Regions from separate parts of the Streptomyces sp. NPDC093984 genome, predicted to be linked through region 1. Evidence: predicted binding sites of a transcription regulator. Region 1 holds the regulator's gene; each other region holds the start of a gene.
What was found. Region 1 encodes HrcA, which represses chaperone genes, less so after heat shock. Its sites were predicted from a motif close to TTNGCACTCNGNNNNNCNGAGTGCNAA; they were not measured.
Positions count from the first base shown of each region.

Region 2: a site for HrcA is predicted at 3,685-3,711, ahead of groES (co-chaperone GroES). Genes of this name have one in related genera too.
Region 3: a site for HrcA is predicted at 1,441-1,467, ahead of groL (chaperonin GroEL). Genes of this name have one in related genera too.

Region 1 is NZ_JBIWIM010000003.1:802,500-808,073, reverse strand. It holds gene hemW (radical SAM family heme chaperone HemW) at 1-937, shown strand, start outside; gene ACIRC0_RS15830 (Uma2 family endonuclease) at 1,041-1,631, shown strand; gene ACIRC0_RS15825 (DUF3097 domain-containing protein) at 1,609-2,421, opposite strand; gene ACIRC0_RS15820 (MBL fold metallo-hydrolase) at 2,476-3,210, opposite strand; gene hrcA (heat-inducible transcriptional repressor HrcA) at 3,407-4,426, shown strand; gene dnaJ (molecular chaperone DnaJ) at 4,427-5,563, shown strand.
Region 2 is NZ_JBIWIM010000002.1:267,771-273,344, reverse strand. It holds gene ACIRC0_RS09125 (SDR family NAD(P)-dependent oxidoreductase) at 1-621, shown strand, start outside; gene ACIRC0_RS09120 (ester cyclase) at 698-1,405, shown strand; gene groL (chaperonin GroEL) at 1,486-3,111, opposite strand; gene groES (co-chaperone GroES) at 3,230-3,538, opposite strand; gene ACIRC0_RS09105 (polysaccharide deacetylase family protein) at 3,924-4,733, opposite strand; gene ACIRC0_RS09100 (polysaccharide deacetylase family protein) at 4,730-5,574, opposite strand, start outside.
Region 3 is NZ_JBIWIM010000008.1:153,060-158,633, forward strand. It holds gene thrC (threonine synthase) at 1-241, shown strand, start outside; gene ACIRC0_RS27490 (MoaD/ThiS family protein) at 295-570, shown strand; gene ACIRC0_RS27495 (cold-shock protein) at 1,020-1,223, shown strand; gene groL (chaperonin GroEL) at 1,628-3,253, shown strand; gene ACIRC0_RS27505 (NADH:flavin oxidoreductase) at 3,464-4,588, shown strand; partial or broken gene ACIRC0_RS27510 (MFS transporter) at 4,735-5,264, shown strand; gene ACIRC0_RS27515 (carboxylesterase/lipase family protein) at 5,402-5,574, shown strand, end outside.

The DNA.
Region 1 (5,574 bases):
TACGCCGACGCTGCTGGCCGCGGACGACCTCGTACGGATGCTGGGGGCGATCCGCGACGAGTTCGGCCTCGCGCAGGACGCGGAGGTGACGACGGAGGCGAACCCGGAGTCGGTCGATCCGGCGTATCTGGCCACCCTCCGGGAGGGCGGCTTCACCCGGATCTCCTTCGGCATGCAGAGTGCCCGCCCGCACGTCCTGAAGATCCTCGACCGCACGCACACCCCGGGCCGCCCCGAGGCCTGCGTGGCCGAGGCGCGGGCGGCGGGCTTCGAGCACGTGAATCTTGACCTGATCTACGGCACCCCGGGGGAGTCGGACGACGACTGGCGCGCGTCCCTGGAGGCGGCGCTGGCGGCGGCCCCGGACCACATCTCGGCGTACGCGCTGATCGTGGAGGAGGGCACGCAGCTCGCCCGCCGCATCCGCCGGGGCGAGATCCCGATGACGGACGACGACGTGCACGCGGACCGCTATCTGATCGCGGACGAGGTGCTGGGGTCGGCGGGCTACGACTGGTACGAGGTCTCGAACTGGGCCACGTCCACCGCCGGCCGCTGCCTGCACAACGAGCTGTACTGGCGGGGCGCGGACTGGTGGGGCGCGGGCCCGGGCGCCCACAGCCACGTGGGCGGCGTGCGCTGGTGGAACGTGAAGCACCCGGGGGCGTACGCGGCGGCCCTGGCGGCCGGGCGGTCTCCCGGAGCCGGGCGTGAGGTCCTGTCGGAGGAGGACCGCCGGGTCGAGCGGATCCTGCTGGAGCTGCGGCTTCGGGAGGGGGTGCCGTTGGCTCTGCTGAAGGAGGAGGGGCTCGCGGCTTCCCGGCGGGCGCTGGGGGAGGGGCTGCTGAAGCCCGATCTGTATGAGGAGGGGCGGGCCGTGCTCACGCTGCGGGGGCGGTTGCTGGCGGATGCGGTGGTGCGGGACCTGGTGGACTGATCACTCCGGTGGGTGAATCGGTGCGGAACGCCGGTTCGGTCCCTAACCTGGTTCGTACGCTGCTGCCGTTCTTGACGGTGGCGGAAACCGGAGGGCTGCGGAGATGACCGCTGTGGACGACCGACCGATGACCACCGATGTCGTGGAGTTCTTCGAGAACCTCGAGGTTCCCGAGGGATACAAGGCCGAACTCCTCCGGGGGGAAATCGTGATGATGGCGGCGCCGGATCTGGTGCACATCGACATCGTCGAAGCGGTTCTCGACCAGTTCCCGCGCCGGAATTGGAGGAGGCTGCAGACGGTGGCCGTCGCCATCCTGCAAGAAACCAGTGAACCCTTGCCGGACCTCGTACTGGTGGAGAGGGGCGTCGGACCGCGTGCGGGGCAGTTGATGCCGTCGAAGCTGATCAGCATGGTCGTCGAGGTCGTGTCCAAGACCAGTGTCGAGCGTGACTACGACGTCAAGCGTTCGATCTACGCCGCGGGCGGCGTGCCTATTTACCTGATCATCGACCCGATCGTGGGGCACTGTGTCCTGCTCACCGAGCCGACGGGCACCGGCGAGGAAGCTGACTACCAGTTGCAACGGGTGACCAAGTTCGGGGCGCCGGTGCCGCTGAAGCCGCTCGGCATCGAGCTGGACACCACCGAGTTCGGCACCTACAAGGGCATCAAGCCCCACAACCGGCCGTAACGAAGTCGATCAACTCCTCCACCCGCCCCAGCAACTCCGGCTCCAGGTCCCTGTAAGACCCCACCCGCTTCAGGATCGCCTGCCACACCGCGCCGGTATTGTCCGACGGCCAGCCCAGGGCCCGGCACACCCCCGTCTTCCAGTCCTGCCCCCGCGGCACCGTCGGCCACGCCGCGATACCCAGCGACGCCGGCTTCACAGCCTCCCAGATGTCGATGTACGGGTGCCCGACCACCAGCGCGTGCTCGCTCGTCACCGACTGCGCGATCCGCCACTCCTTCGTGCCGGGGACCAGGTGGTCCACCAGGACACCGAGACGCGCGTCCGGGCCCGGGGCGAAGGACTCGACGATCGACGGCAGGTCGTCGACGCCCTCCAGGTACTCCACCACCACGCCCTCGATGCGCAGGTCGTCGCCCCAGACCTTCTCCACCAGTTCCGCGTCGTGACGGCCCTCGACGTAGATACGGCCGGCCCGGGCCACCCTCGCGCGCGCTCCCGGAACGGCGACCGACCCCGACGCCGTACGCGTGGGGCGCTGCACGGCGGCCTTGGGACGGACAAGCGTCACCGTCCGGCCCTCCAGCAGGAAGCCCCCAGGCTCCAGCGGGAACACCCGGTGCTTGCCGAAGCGGTCCTCCAGCGTCACCGTGCCCGCCTCGCAGCGGATCACCGCGCCGCAGAACCCCGTGCGCGGCTCCTCCACCACCAGGCCGGGGTCCGCCGGGACCTCCGGGACGGGCTTCGGCTTCTTCCACGGAGGGGTGAGATCCGGAGAGTACTGGCGCATTCGGATGACGATAGGAGAAGGCGTCCGCGAGGTCGCACGACACGCCGGAAGTCGCTACGACACGCCGAAACGGGCCGCAAGTTCGTCCCGCTGGGCCCGTACGAACCCCGCGTCCACCACCGCCCCGTGCCCCGGCACGTACACCGCGTCCTCCCCGCCCAGCTCCAGCAGCCGGTCCAGGGCCGCCGGCCAGTGCGAGGGGATCGCGTCCGGGCCCGCCTGCGGTTCGCCGGACTCCTCCACCAGGTCCCCGCAGAACACCGCTTCCGGGTCCCCGGGGACGAACACCACCAGGTCATGGGCCGTGTGGCCCGGGCCCACATTCGCCAGCAGCACCTGGACCCCGCCCAGGTCCAGCGTCCACTCGCCGGAGACCTGGTGGCGCGGGCGGACCAGTGCGTCCGCCGCCTCGGCCGCCTCCGCCGGATCCAGACCGTTGCGCACCGCGTCCGCGACCAGCTCCCCCCGTCCGTACGCGAGCACCCTGTCGATGCCCACCGCCCCGAACACCTCCGCGCCCGCGAACGCCGCCGCCCCGAAGACATGGTCGAAGTGCGGATGGGTGAGCGCGAGATGCGTCACACGACGGTCTCCGCCGAGCGGCTCCAGCAGCCGCTCCGCATCGCCGCGCAAGCGCGCTCCCTCGGCCACGCTCGATCCGGCGTCGACCAGCAGCGCCGCGCTGTCGCCCACCACCAGCCCGGCCGTGCAGTCCCAGACCGGAAGCCTGGCCCGCCCCACGCGCGCGCCGAGCGCCTCCCACCCCGACCCTTCCCACAACACCGTCATACGGCGACGCTATCCGCAGGCGCCCTACCCGGCAGGACAGGCCGGTACAGGTCGGTACACCTCGGTACGGCACCGGCGCCCGCCCTTGCCGGGTGTGTACCCGACAGCCGTACACTGGGCCGGGGAATGCTGGCACTCGCAAGTGCAGAGTGCCAGGGGAAGCGCCAAGGGGACATGACCGCTGGAGGTGTGCGCGATGCTCAGTGAACGCAGGCTCGAGGTGCTGCGCGCCATCGTCCAGGACTACGTCGGCACCGAAGAGCCGGTGGGTTCCAAGGCCCTCACCGAGCGGCACAACCTCGGCGTCTCCCCGGCCACCGTCCGCAACGACATGGCCGCGCTGGAGGACGAGGGGTACATCGCCCAGCCGCACACCAGCGCAGGACGCATTCCCACGGACAAGGGCTACCGCCTCTTCGTCGACAAGCTCGCGGCCGTGAAGCCGATGAGCCCGCCCGAGCGCCGCGCGATCCAGAACTTCCTGGAGGGCGCCGTCGACCTCGACGACGTGGTGGCGCGCACGGTGCGGCTGCTCGCACAGCTCACCCGGCAGGTCGCCGTGGTGCAGTACCCGTCGCTGACGCGTTCGACCGTGCGCCATGTGGAGCTGCTGTCGATGGCACCCGCGCGTGTGATGCTCGTGCTGATCACGGACACCGGCCGGGTGGAGCAGCGCATGATCGACTGCCCGGCGCCGTTCGGCGAGACGTCGCTCGCGGACCTGCGCGCGCGGCTCAACAGCCGGGTCGCCGGCCGCCGCTTCGCGGACGTCCCGCAACTCGTGCAGGATCTGCCCGAGGCGTTCGAGGAGCCGGAGGACCGCGGCACGGTCTCGACGGTGCTCTCCACCCTCCTCGAGACGCTGGTGGAGGAGACCGAGGAGCGGCTGATGATCGGCGGCACCGCGAACCTGACCCGCTTCGCGCATGACTTCCCTCTCACCATCCGCCCCGTGCTGGAGGCGCTGGAGGAGCAGGTCGTGCTCCTCAAGTTGCTGGGTGAGGCGAAGGATCCGGCCATGCGGGTACGTATCGGCCATGAGAACGCGCACGAAGGACTCAACTCCACGTCCATCGTCTCCGTGGGCTACGGTTCGGGCGGCGAGGCAGTAGCGAAACTCGGCGTGGTCGGACCGACCCGCATGGATTACCCGGGAACGATGGGAGCGGTACGAGCGGTGGCACGGTACGTCGGACAGATCCTGGCGGAGTCGTAAGTGGCCACGGACTACTACGCCGTACTCGGCGTGCGCCGCGACGCGTCGCAGGAAGAGATCAAGAAGGCGTTCCGCCGGCTCGCCCGCGAGCTGCACCCGGACGTCAATCCCGATCCGAAGACGCAGGAGCGGTTCAAGGAGATCAACGCCGCGTACGAGGTGCTCTCGGACCCGCAGAAGAAGCAGGTCTACGACCTCGGCGGCGACCCGCTGTCCCAGTCGGGCGGCGCCGGCGCGGGCGGCTTCGGTGCGGGCGGCTTCGGGAACTTCTCCGACATCATGGACGCGTTCTTCGGTACGGCGTCGCAGCGCGGTCCGCGCTCGCGCACCCGCCGGGGCCAGGACGCGATGATCCGGCTCGAGGTCGAGCTGGACGAGGCGGCCTTCGGCACGACGAAGGACATCCAGGTCGACACGGCCGTCGTCTGCAACACCTGCAACGGCGAGGGCGCGGCGCCCGGTACATCGGCGCAGACGTGTGACATGTGCCGTGGCCGCGGTGAGGTCTCGCAGGTCACCCGGTCCTTCCTGGGCCAGGTCATGACCTCCCGGCCCTGCCCGCAGTGCCAGGGCTTCGGCACGATCGTCCCGAACCCGTGCCCGGAGTGCGCCGGTGACGGGCGGGTGCGCTCGCGGCGGACGCTCACCGTGAAGATCCCGGCCGGTGTCGACAACGGCACACGGATCCAGCTCGCGGGCGAGGGTGAGGTCGGCCCCGGCGGCGGTCCCGCCGGTGACCTCTACGTCGAGATCCACGAGCTGCCGCACCCGATGTTCCAGCGCCGCGGCGACGACCTGCACTGCACGGTCACCATCCCGATGACGGCGGCGGCCCTCGGCACGAAGGTGCCGCTGGAGACGCTGGACGGCCTCGAGGACGTCGACATCCGTCCCGGTACGCAGTCCGGGCAGTCGATCCCGCTGCACAACCGCGGTGTCACGCATCTGCGCGGCGGCGGCCGGGGCGACCTGGTCGTCCACGTCGAGGTCCAGACGCCCACCAAGCTGGACCCGGAGCAGGAGCGACTGCTGCGCGAACTGGCGAAGCTGCGCGGCGAGGAACGGCCACAGGGGCAGTTCCAGCCCGGGCAGCAGGGGTTGTTCTCGCGGTTGAAGGACGCGTTCAACGGACGGTGAGGTGAGTGCTG
Region 2 (5,574 bases), on a different contig from region 1:
GAGGCCGAGGTGCTGACGGCGGACCTGGCGACCGACGGGGGCATCGAGACGGTGGCCAGGCGCCTGTCCGACCTCAAGAACCCGGTCGACCTGCTCGTGAACAACGCGGGCTTCGGCAACAAGGGCCGTTACCTCGACGTGTCGATGGCCGACGAGCTGCGGATGCTCAAGGTGCACTGCGAGGCGGTGCTGCGGCTGACGAGCGCGGCGGCGGAGTCGATGCGGCGGCGCGGTCGCGGCGGGATCGTCAACGTGGCCTCGGTCGCGGCGTTCGTGCCGCGCGGCACGTACGGGGCGTCGAAGGCGTGGGTCGTGCAGTTCACGCAGGGCGCGGCGAAGGACCTGGCCGGGTCGGGCGTACGGCTGATGGCGCTGTGCCCGGGCTTCGTCCGCACCGAGTTCCACCAGCGGGCCGGGATGGGCACGGACAACATCCCGAACTGGATGTGGCTGGACGCGGACAAGCTGGTCGCCACCGCGCTCGCCGACCTGGCCCGCGGCAAGACGCTGTCGATCCCGGACCCTCGGTACAAGGTGCTGATGGGCATGGTGAAGGTGACGCCGCGCGCGCTGCTGGGCGGGATCAGCTCGCGGACGGGGCGCAAGTACGGGCCGCAGTAGCACGGGTGACGCCGCCCCTCGGGTGGGAAAATGGGGCGTATCTGCGTCAGGACCCAGGGGGGCCGGAGGCGGCGTCATGACATTCGTGCAGCTCATCGACTGCAAGACCAGCCGGTTCGACGAGATGAACCGGATCATGGACAGATGGGTCGAGAAGACCAGGGGCAGGCGGACGGCGACCCACGACGTGATCGGCAGGGACCGGTCCGACGCCTCGCACTTCATCGAGATCGTGGAGTTCCCCTCCTACGAGGAGGCGATGCGGAACTCCAACCTCCCGGAGACCGACCAGGTCTTCCGCGACATGGTCGCCCTGTGCGACGAGATGCCCACCTTCGTCGATCTGGAGGTGGTGCGGGACGAGCAGCTGTACACGGATGCGGTGCGGCGCCTGTTCGACACGCTGGCGACGGCGGGCGAACTGCCACCGCTGAACGACCTGATCGCGGAGGGCTGCCACAGCCACGACCCCGTCAACCCGCAGGACACCATCGGCCTGGACGCCATCCGGCGCGAGTACCGGATGTGGCGGGACGCCTTCGACTTCACCTTCACGATCGAGGACCTGATCGAGCAGGGCGACCGGGTGTGCGCGCGGTGGACCTGGGACGCCACGCACAAGGGCGAGTTCCTGGGCATCCCGTCCACCGGCAGGAAGGTCAGCATGTCCGGCATGACCCTCTTCCGCTTCGGTGAGGACGCGAAGATCGCCGAGACCTGGTGGCAGCACGACCAGCTGGGTCTGATGGAGCAGCTGGGGGCGCTGGACGAGCTGGAGCAGTAGGGCGGTGGAACGACGCGGGTGCAGCGGGAAGGCCCGGCACCCCCTCGGGGTGCCGGGCCTTCTGCGACGTGGGACGTACGTCAGTGGGAGTGACCGTGGCCGTGGCCGGCCGCGGCGGGCTCCTCCTCTTCCTTCTTCTCGACGACCAGGGTCTCGGTCGTCAGGAGCAGGGAGGCGATGGAGGCGGCGTTCTCCAGGGCGGAGCGGGTGACCTTGACCGGGTCGATGACGCCGGCCTTGATCAGGTCGCCGTACTCGCCGGTGGCGGCGTTGTAGCCGTTGCCCTTCTCCAGCTCGGCGACCTTGGAGGCGATGACGTAGCCCTCCAGGCCCGCGTTCTCGGCGATCCAGCGCAGCGGCTCGACGACCGCGCGGCGCACGATGGCGACACCGGTGGCCTCGTCGCCCTCCTTGCCGAGGCCGTCGGCCAGCACCTTGGAGGCGTGGACGAGGGCGGAGCCACCACCGGAGACGATGCCCTCCTCGACCGCGGCGCGGGTCGCGGAGATGGCGTCCTCCAGGCGGTGCTTCTTCTCCTTCAGCTCCACCTCGGTGGCGGCGCCGACCTTGATCACGCACACGCCGCCGGCCAGCTTCGCGAGGCGCTCCTGGAGCTTCTCGCGGTCCCAGTCGGAGTCCGTGGTCTCGATCTCGGCCTTGATCTGGTTGACGCGACCCGCGACGTCCTCGGACTTGCCGGCGCCGTCGACGATCGTGGTGTCGTCCTTGGTGACGGTGACGCGGCGGGCGGAGCCCAGCACGTCCAGGCCGACCTGGTCGAGCTTGAGGCCGACCTCCTCGGAGACGACCGTGGCGCCGGTGAGGACCGCCATGTCCTGCAGCATCGCCTTGCGGCGGTCACCGAAGCCGGGGGCCTTGACGGCGACCGCGTTGAAGGTGCCGCGGATCTTGTTGACGACCAGGGTGGACAGGGCCTCGCCCTCGAGGTCCTCGGCGATGATCAGCAGCGGCTTGGAGGAGCCTGCCTGGATGACCTTCTCCAGCAGCGGCAGCAGGTCCGCGATGGCGGAGATCTTGCCCTGGTTGATGAGGATGTACGGGTCGTCGAGGACGGCCTCCATGCGCTCCTGGTCCGTCACGAAGTACGGCGACAGGTAGCCCTTGTCGAAGGCCATGCCCTCGGTGAAGTCCAGCTCCAGACCGAAGGTGTTGGACTCCTCGACGGTGATGACACCGTCCTTGCCGACCTTGTCCATCGCCTCGGCGATCAGCTCGCCGACCTGCTGGTCCTGGGCGGACAGCGCGGCGACGGCGGCGATGTCGGACTTCTCCTCGATCGGGCGCGCGGTGGCCAGCAGGTCGTCGGAGACGGCCTTGACGGCGGCGTCGATGCCCTTCTTCAGGGCGGCCGGGGAGGCGCCCGCGGCGACGTTCCGCAGGCCCTCGCGCACCAGCGCCTGGGCGAGCACGGTGGCGGTGGTGGTGCCGTCACCCGCGATGTCGTTGGTCTTGGTCGCCACCTCCTTGACCAGCTGGGCGCCGAGGTTCTCGTACGGGTCCTCGATCTCCACCTCACGGGCGATGGTGACGCCGTCGTTGGTGATGGTGGGGGCGCCGAACTTCTTGTCGATGACGACGTTGCGGCCCTTGGGGCCGATGGTCACCTTGACCGTGTCGGCCAGCTTGTTGACGCCGCGCTCGAGGGCGCGACGGGCGTCCTCGTCGAACTTCAGGATCTTCGCCATGGCAGCGGGAGCCCTCTCGGAAATCTGGATGAACGAAACTGCGCCCCGGGCGCCCGGCTTCTCTTAACGGTCGCGGGGGCCAGGGGCGCAGCTCAAAGCAGGAGTGCTTCGGGGTGAACTACTTCTCGATGATCGCGAGCACGTCGCGGGCCGAGAGAACGAGGTACTCCTCGTTGTTGTACTTCACCTCGGTGCCGCCGTACTTGCTGTAGAGCACGACGTCGCCGACCTTGACGTCGAGCGGAAGGCGGTTGCCGTCCTCGAAGCGGCCCGGGCCCACGGCCAGGACGACGCCCTCCTGGGGCTTCTCCTTGGCGGTGTCCGGAATGACCAGGCCAGAGGCCGTGGTCTGCTCGGCGTCCAGCGGCTGGACCACGATGCGGTCCTCGAGCGGCTTGATGGCAACCTTGGAGCTGGCGGTCGTCACGATCCGACCTCCCCCTTCGGAGATCTCACGGGGTTAACTGTCTGAGGTGGCGACCAGGTCGATCCGTCGTCGCGGGTGCCGGACCTGCCCGTCGCTTTGTTGGCACTCTCCGGTGGTGAGTGCCAGAGCCGAGACTATGACCGCGATTAGCACTCGGTCAAGCGGAGTGCCAATGCCCGCGGCGCGCGCCGCGGTGAGTTCGGTTGCCCGGGGCCTGGTGTTCACCGGAGGGGGTGACCGCCCTGGGGGCTCCGCCCCCGAACCCCCTGTCGACCTGACGGCCCGAACCCCCTGTCGACCTGACGGCCCGACGGCCCGACGGCCTGACGGCCCGACACCCCGTCCTCAAGCGCCGGGCAGGCTGATCCCACCGCCCGGCCCCCCGTCAGAGGTAGTCCTCCAAGCGGGCCACCGTGAACCCGCTCGCCTGTAGGCGGCGCAGGACCCGGGTCGTTTCCGTGGTCAGGGAGGTCAGGGGGCGGCCGGGTTCGTGGGGGCGGAGGATGTCGCCCGGATGGAGGGCCGTGGACCTTCCGTAGGCGTGCGCCGGACGCCACAGGATCAGGGCCTTGATGCCGCAGTCCGCCGCGGCCCGGAGGGTCGTGCGGTCGTATCTGCCGTAGGGCGGGCGCAACAGAACGGGCCGCCGGCCCAGGCGGGAGCGCAGCCGGTCCCGCCCGGCGCAGATCTGGGCGCGCTGCTCCGCGTAGGGCCGGCCGCGCAGTCCGGCGTGGTCCGGGGTGCGGTTCTGGATGGTCGCCCCTGCCGCCCGTAGCCGCGCGAGTCGCGCGTACACCGGTCCGACGGCCGTGTCCGGGAGGAACACGCTGATGGGCAGCCGCAGGTCCCGGACCATCTCGACGAACCGGGGGTCCCGCTCCGCGCCCTCGTCGTAGGTGAGGAAGACGACCTTGTCGCGGGTGGGGACGCGGTCGAGGACCTCCGGCAGTTCCTGCTCCGGACCGGCGTGCCGGGGCAGGGGGCGGGCGGGTCTGGGCGCGGGCGCGAGCGGGGCGGTGAGCCCCCAGTGGCGGTACGCCCCCTCGTGCGGACCGTACGACCTGCGCACCCTCTGCGCCGCCTTCTTGCCCAGCCGTTCGATGGGGTCGACGGACTGGGCGCAGCCCGCCGTCCCGGCCAGGACCGCGGCGGCCAGGATCCCCGCCAGCAGCGCGCGCAGCCGCCGTGCCCTCACAGGTAGTCCTCCAGGCGGGCCACCGCGTACCCCTCGTCGGTCACCTTCTTCAGGAACCTGCGGATCACGTCGGGCATCGTGCCGTTCCAGTCCGCCCGGCCGCGGAAGTGCGTCAGCACGATGTCCCCGGGGTGCAGGCTCCGGTCCCACTCGCGGTACTCCCAGTGGTCGACGTAGACCTCCTCGTCCCAGATCGGCGCGTATCTGATGCCGCAGGACTTCGCGGCGCGCAGGGTGTCCCGGTTGTAGTTCCCGAACGGCGGCCGGAAGACGGTCGGGCGCCTGCCGAACTGCTCCTCCATCACGTCCTGCATCCCGCAGATCTCCTGCCGCTGGTCCTCGTACGACAGCCCCGGCAGGTAGGGGTGGTGCAGGGTGTGGTTGTTGAGCGTGACGCCACGGTCGCGCATCTTCCGGAAGTACCCGTAGTCGTCCTTGATCAGGTAGTCACTGAGGAACGCCGTGTACGGGATCTTCAGGTCGCTCATCATCCGCAGGAACGCCGGGTCCTTCTCGTCGCCGTCGTCGATGGTGAGGAAGACGACCCTGTCCTTGGTGGGGATGGTCGTGAAGATCGGCGGCAGGTCGTCGCCGTCCTGCACCTCGAAGCCCTTGCGGAAGGTGATCACCGGCTTGTTCTCCGGCGGCGGGGGCGCGACCAGCGGCACCTTCTTCAGTCCCCAGCGCTTGGCGGCGGCCACGCGCTGGGCGTACGCGGCGCGCAACTTGGTGGCGTACTCGTCGAGGGCGCGCGCCGCCGGGGGCCTGAAGGGCTCCTGCGGGCCGTGCGCGCCGTGCACCCCTTCGCTGCCGGTGCACCCGGCGGCGAGGGCGGTGGCGA
Region 3 (5,574 bases), on a different contig from region 1:
GATCGTGGACGCCATCAAGCTGCTGGCGCGCACCGAGGGCATCTTCGCCGAGACGGCGGGTGGCGTGACCGTCGGCGTCACGCGCAAGCTGATCGAGAACGGTGTCCTCGACCCGGCGAAGACGACGGTCGTCCTCAACACCGGGGACGGTCTGAAGACGCTGGACGCGGTGGCCGGCACGGGGCTGACCGCGACGATCCGTCCTACCCTCGAGTCCTTCCGCGAGGCCGGTCTCGTCTGACCCTCCGCCCGCCACAACCCACCAGCCGTACCCCGACCGGAGGTCATCCCCCGATGAGCGTCACCGTCCGCATCCCCACCATCCTGCGCACCTACACGGGCGGCCAGGCCGAGGTCACCGCCGAGGGCGCGACCCTCGCCGAGGTCATCGCCGACCTGGAGAAGAACCACACCGGCATCGCCGCCCGCGTCCTGGACGACCAGGGCAAGCTGCGGCGCTTCGTCAACGTCTACGTGAACGACGACGACGTCCGCTTCGAGCAGGGTCTTCAGACCGCCACCCCGGACGGCGCGGGCGTCTCCATCATCCCGGCGGTCGCGGGCGGCTGACGGTCGTTCGGACGCCTGATCATTACCCTCGGTAACGCAGGTAACCGAGAGTTCATCGAATTGCCCTCTCCGTGAGAGAAACGGAGGGGGCAATTCTGCATGGTTGAGCGGGGTACAGTTGGGGAACGCGCTCCCGGACTCCCCTTCCGGGCCCGCGATCACCTGCCGCGGGCCCGACAAGAAGCAGCCAAACTGTGCAGGGCTTTTGCGCCATTCATTCCCTTTACCCGGCCCGACTTGCCCTGAATTCGGGTGAATTCTCCGTACATTCCCGACCGGTCGGACCCCGAATTCTCGTCCGATTGACCTGTTGCAGACGGCAGTTGGACAGATACATTCAGCCGCGGTCGACGCGTTCCGGCGCACGCCCCCAACCGTTGGGGGGTGAGGTCTGACCCGGATCCGCGAAGTGTGGATCTGTGCAAGGGCCAGTAATAGGGGAGTTAGGCATGGCTCAGGGCACCGTCAAGTGGTTCAACGCGGAGAAGGGGTACGGCTTCATCGCGGTCGACGGTGGTGCGGACGTCTTCGTCCACTACAGCGCGATCCAGATGGACGGCTACCGCACCCTTGAGGAGGGCCAGCGGGTCGAGTTCGAGATCTCGCAGGGTCAGAAGGGGCCGCAGGCGGACATGGTTCGCCTGGCCGGCTGAAGTTACGCGCCGACGCTGAACTGTTCGACGTGTCGAGGGGCTCGTATCCCGTCCGGGGTACGGGCCCCTCGGTCGTGTCCGGCCGTGGTCCCCGGGGGCGCGCGGCGGCGTCCACCTGCGGATCATGCTCCCGAGTTCACCCCCGGTCCCCGAGAGCCGCTTGCGCCCGCCCGTCACCCGACCACCACCCCCCAACGAGCCCGCTCCGCGGGCGCGCCTTGCACTCGGACGGGGCGAGTGCTAATCATTGGCGTTAGCACTCTGAAGGTGAGAGTGACAACAGAAGGACCGGGTCGGTGAGGCCGCGGGCCGGGTGGGGCAAGGAACCTCCGGCCGGGGCCGTCCGTCGCGGGCGCGGGCGCGGTCCGAAGGAATCACCCCCAGTCCTGGAGGGACCACTTCACATGGCCAAGATCATCGCGTTCGACGAGGAGGCGCGGCGCGGCCTCGAGCGCGGCATGAACCAGCTCGCGGACGCCGTGAAGGTGACGCTCGGCCCCAAGGGCCGCAACGTCGTCCTCGAGAAGAAGTGGGGCGCCCCCACGATCACCAACGATGGTGTCTCCATCGCCAAGGAGATCGAGCTCGAGGACCCGTACGAGAAGATCGGCGCCGAGCTGGTCAAGGAAGTCGCCAAGAAGACGGACGACGTCGCCGGTGACGGTACGACCACCGCGACCGTGCTCGCCCAGGCGCTGGTCCGCGAGGGCCTGCGCAACGTGGCCGCCGGTGCCAACCCGATGGGCCTGAAGCGCGGTATCGAGAAGGCCGTCGAGGCCGTCTCCGCCGCCCTGCTCGAGCAGGCCAAGGACGTCGAGACCAAGGAGCAGATCGCCTCCACGGCCTCCATCTCCGCCGCCGACACCCAGATCGGCGAGCTGATCGCCGAGGCCATGGACAAGGTCGGCAAGGAAGGCGTCATCACCGTCGAGGAGTCGCAGACCTTCGGTCTGGAGCTCGAGCTCACCGAGGGCATGCGCTTCGACAAGGGCTACATCTCGGCGTACTTCGCCACCGACATGGAGCGTATGGAGGCCGTCCTCGACGACCCCTACATCCTGATCGCCAACTCCAAGATCTCCTCGGTCAAGGACCTGCTCCCGCTCCTCGAGAAGGTCATGCAGTCGGGCAAGCCGCTGCTGATCATCGCCGAGGACGTCGAGGGCGAGGCCCTGTCGACCCTGGTCGTCAACAAGATCCGCGGCACCTTCAAGTCCGTCGCCGTCAAGGCCCCGGGCTTCGGCGACCGCCGCAAGGCCATGCTCGGCGACATCGCCATCCTCACGGGCGGCGAGGTCATCTCCGAGGAGGTCGGCCTCAAGCTGGAGAACGCGACCCTGGACCTCCTGGGCCGCGCCCGCAAGGTCGTCATCACCAAGGACGAGACCACGATCGTCGACGGTGCCGGCTCCGCCGACCAGGTGCAGGGCCGGGTCAACCAGATCCGCGCCGAGATCGAGAACAGCGACTCCGACTACGACCGCGAGAAGCTGCAGGAGCGCCTGGCGAAGCTCGCCGGCGGTGTCGCGGTCATCAAGGCCGGTGCCGCCACCGAGGTGGAGCTCAAGGAGCGCAAGCACCGCATCGAGGACGCCGTCCGCAACGCGAAGGCGGCCGTCGAGGAGGGCATCGTCGCCGGTGGTGGCGTGGCCCTGGTACAGGCGGCGCAGAACTCCTTCGAGAAGCTGGACCTCGACGGTGACGAGGCCGTCGGCGCCGAGATCGTCCGCAAGGCCCTGACCGCCCCGCTGACCCAGATCGCCGTCAACGCCGGCCTCGAGGGCGGCGTCGTGGTGGAGAAGGTCCGCAACCTCACCCCGGGCCACGGCCTGAACGCCGCGACCGGTGAGTACGTGGACATGATCGCCGAGGGCATCATCGACCCGGCGAAGGTGACCCGTTCCGCGCTGCAGAACGCCGCCTCCATCGCCGCGCTGTTCCTCACCACCGAGGCCGTCATCGCCGACAAGCCGGAGAAGGCCGCCGCGCCCGCCGGTGGCGGCATGCCGGGCGGTGACATGGACTTCTGATCCTTCCGAGGATCGGTACCAGTCCTTCCGTACGAGGGCGGCACTCCCTGTCTGTGGCAGGGGGTGCCGCCCTCGGGCGTGTCCTGGATCACGCGGGCGTCCCACCCGGCCGGGAATGTGGGCCGGCGCATAGGCCGTTGCTTCAGAAGCTGCAACAATGCGCGCGCACATACCAGTCGGTTAACACAGCGATCCCGAGGAGCCCCTCACGTGACCGTCACCACGCCCGCCTCCCGCGCGGCCCAGATCCTGTCCCGCCCGATCGCGCTGGGTGGCCTCACCGTCCCGAACCGGATCGTGATGGCGCCGATGACCCGCATGTTCTCCCCGGGCGGCATTCCAGGTGAGGACGTGCGCTCCTACTACGCGCGCCGCGCCGCAGCCGGCGTCGGGCTGATCGTCACCGAAGGCACCTACGTCGGCCACGAGTCGGCCGGCCAGAGCGACCGCGTCCCGCGCTTCCACGGCGAGGAGCAGCTCGCGGGCTGGGCCAAGGTCGCCGAGGACGTGCACGCCGCCGGTGGCACGATCGTCCCGCAGCTGTGGCACATCGGCATGGTCCGCAAGCAGGGCGAGCCCCCCTTCGCGGACGCTCCCGCCGTCGGCCCCTCCGGTCTCGTCACCGCCGGCGCCGAGCCGACCGGCAAGGCGATGACCCAGCAGGACCTGGACGACGTCATCGACGCGTTCGCCCAGGCCGCCGCGGACGCCGAGCGCATCGGCTTCGACGGCGTGGAGATCCACGGCGCCCACGGCTACCTCGTCGACCAGTTCCTGTGGGCGGGCACCAACCGCCGCACGGACGCGTACGGCGGTGACCCGGTGGCCCGCACCAAGTTCGCGGCCGAGATCGTCGCGGCGGTCCGCGAGCGGGTGTCTCCCGATTTCCCCGTGCTCTTCCGTTACTCGCAGTGGAAGCAGCAGGACTACACCGCCCGGCTCGCCGAGACCCCCGAGGAGCTGGAGGCGATCCTCACCCCGCTCGCGGCGGCGGGCGTGGACGCCTTCCACGCCTCCACGCGCCGCTACTGGCTGCCCGAGTTCGAGGGGTCCGACCTCAACCTCGCGGGCTGGACGAAGAAGCTCACCGGCAAGCCGACGATCACGGTGGGTTCGGTGGGCCTGGACGGCGACTTCCTCCGCGCGTTCCAGGGTGAGGGCGCCCCGGTCAAGACCCTCGACAACCTCCTGGACCGGCTGGAGTCGGAGGAGTTCGACCTGGTGGCGGTGGGTCGGGCGCTGCTCCAGGACCCGGAGTGGGCGAAGAAGGTCCTTCAGGGCCGCTTCGACGAGCTGGGCGCGTATGACGCGGCGGCACTGAAGACCCTGCACTGACGGACGGGGCGCTGACGCCCCCGCGCTGACGAACCAGGAGTACGGCCCCTCGCCCTTCGGAGCGCGGGGCCGTACTCATGTGCGACTCCGCGGCGCGGGGTGCCGTCCGGTCCGGTTCGCCGGGAATTCGCTTGCTTAAGTCAATCCTCGGCGCCGTGGCCGCCGTCCTCGTCCTCGTGCTCGTGCCCGAGTCGAAGGTGCGCACCGGTGGACGCTTCGACGTGGTCGGGGCCCTGGGCATGGCGGCCGGACTGGTGTGCCTGCTGCTGGCGATCTCCAAGGGCGCCGACCGGGGCTGGGGCAGCGGCACCACCATCGGCCTGGCGCCGGCATCGGTTTCACCTACGGCTCCATGCCCGCGCTGATCACGGGAGCCGTGCCCGCGTCCGAGACCGGTGCCGCCAACAGCCTCGACACGCTGATGCGGTCCATCGGCACCTCCACCGCGAGCGCGGTCGCCGGCGTGATCCTCGCCCACATGACCAAGACCCTGGGGCCCGTCACCCTGCCCTCCCAGGACGGCTTCCGCACCGTCCTGGCCATCGGGGCCGGTGCCGCGCTCCTCGCCTTCGCCGTCGCCTGCTTCATCCCGCGCCGGCGTCCGGCCACCGGGCAGACGCCGCCCGCGGCCGACGGTCCGGCCGGGCACGCGGAGGTCTCCGAGGCCAAGGCGTAGAGTCCAACTGATCGTCAGGCCGGGCGGTCGCGGCCCCGCTCCCGCGGGCTGGTGCGGCCGCCCGGCCGTCCGTGCACCACGTGTTCCACCGGCACCCGGACGAGGGGCCGTACCGGCGACAAGTTGGAGGTCACACGATGACGACAGCCGAATCCCGCCCGCCGACCGCCGATGACGAGGCCGGGCCCGTGGTGCGCACCGCCGCCGGCGCGGTGCGCGGGCGCCGGGAGGACGGGCTCGCGGTGTTCCGCGGCATACCGTTCGCCGAGCCCCCGGTGGGGGAGCGGCGCTTCCGGGCGCCCCGCCCGGT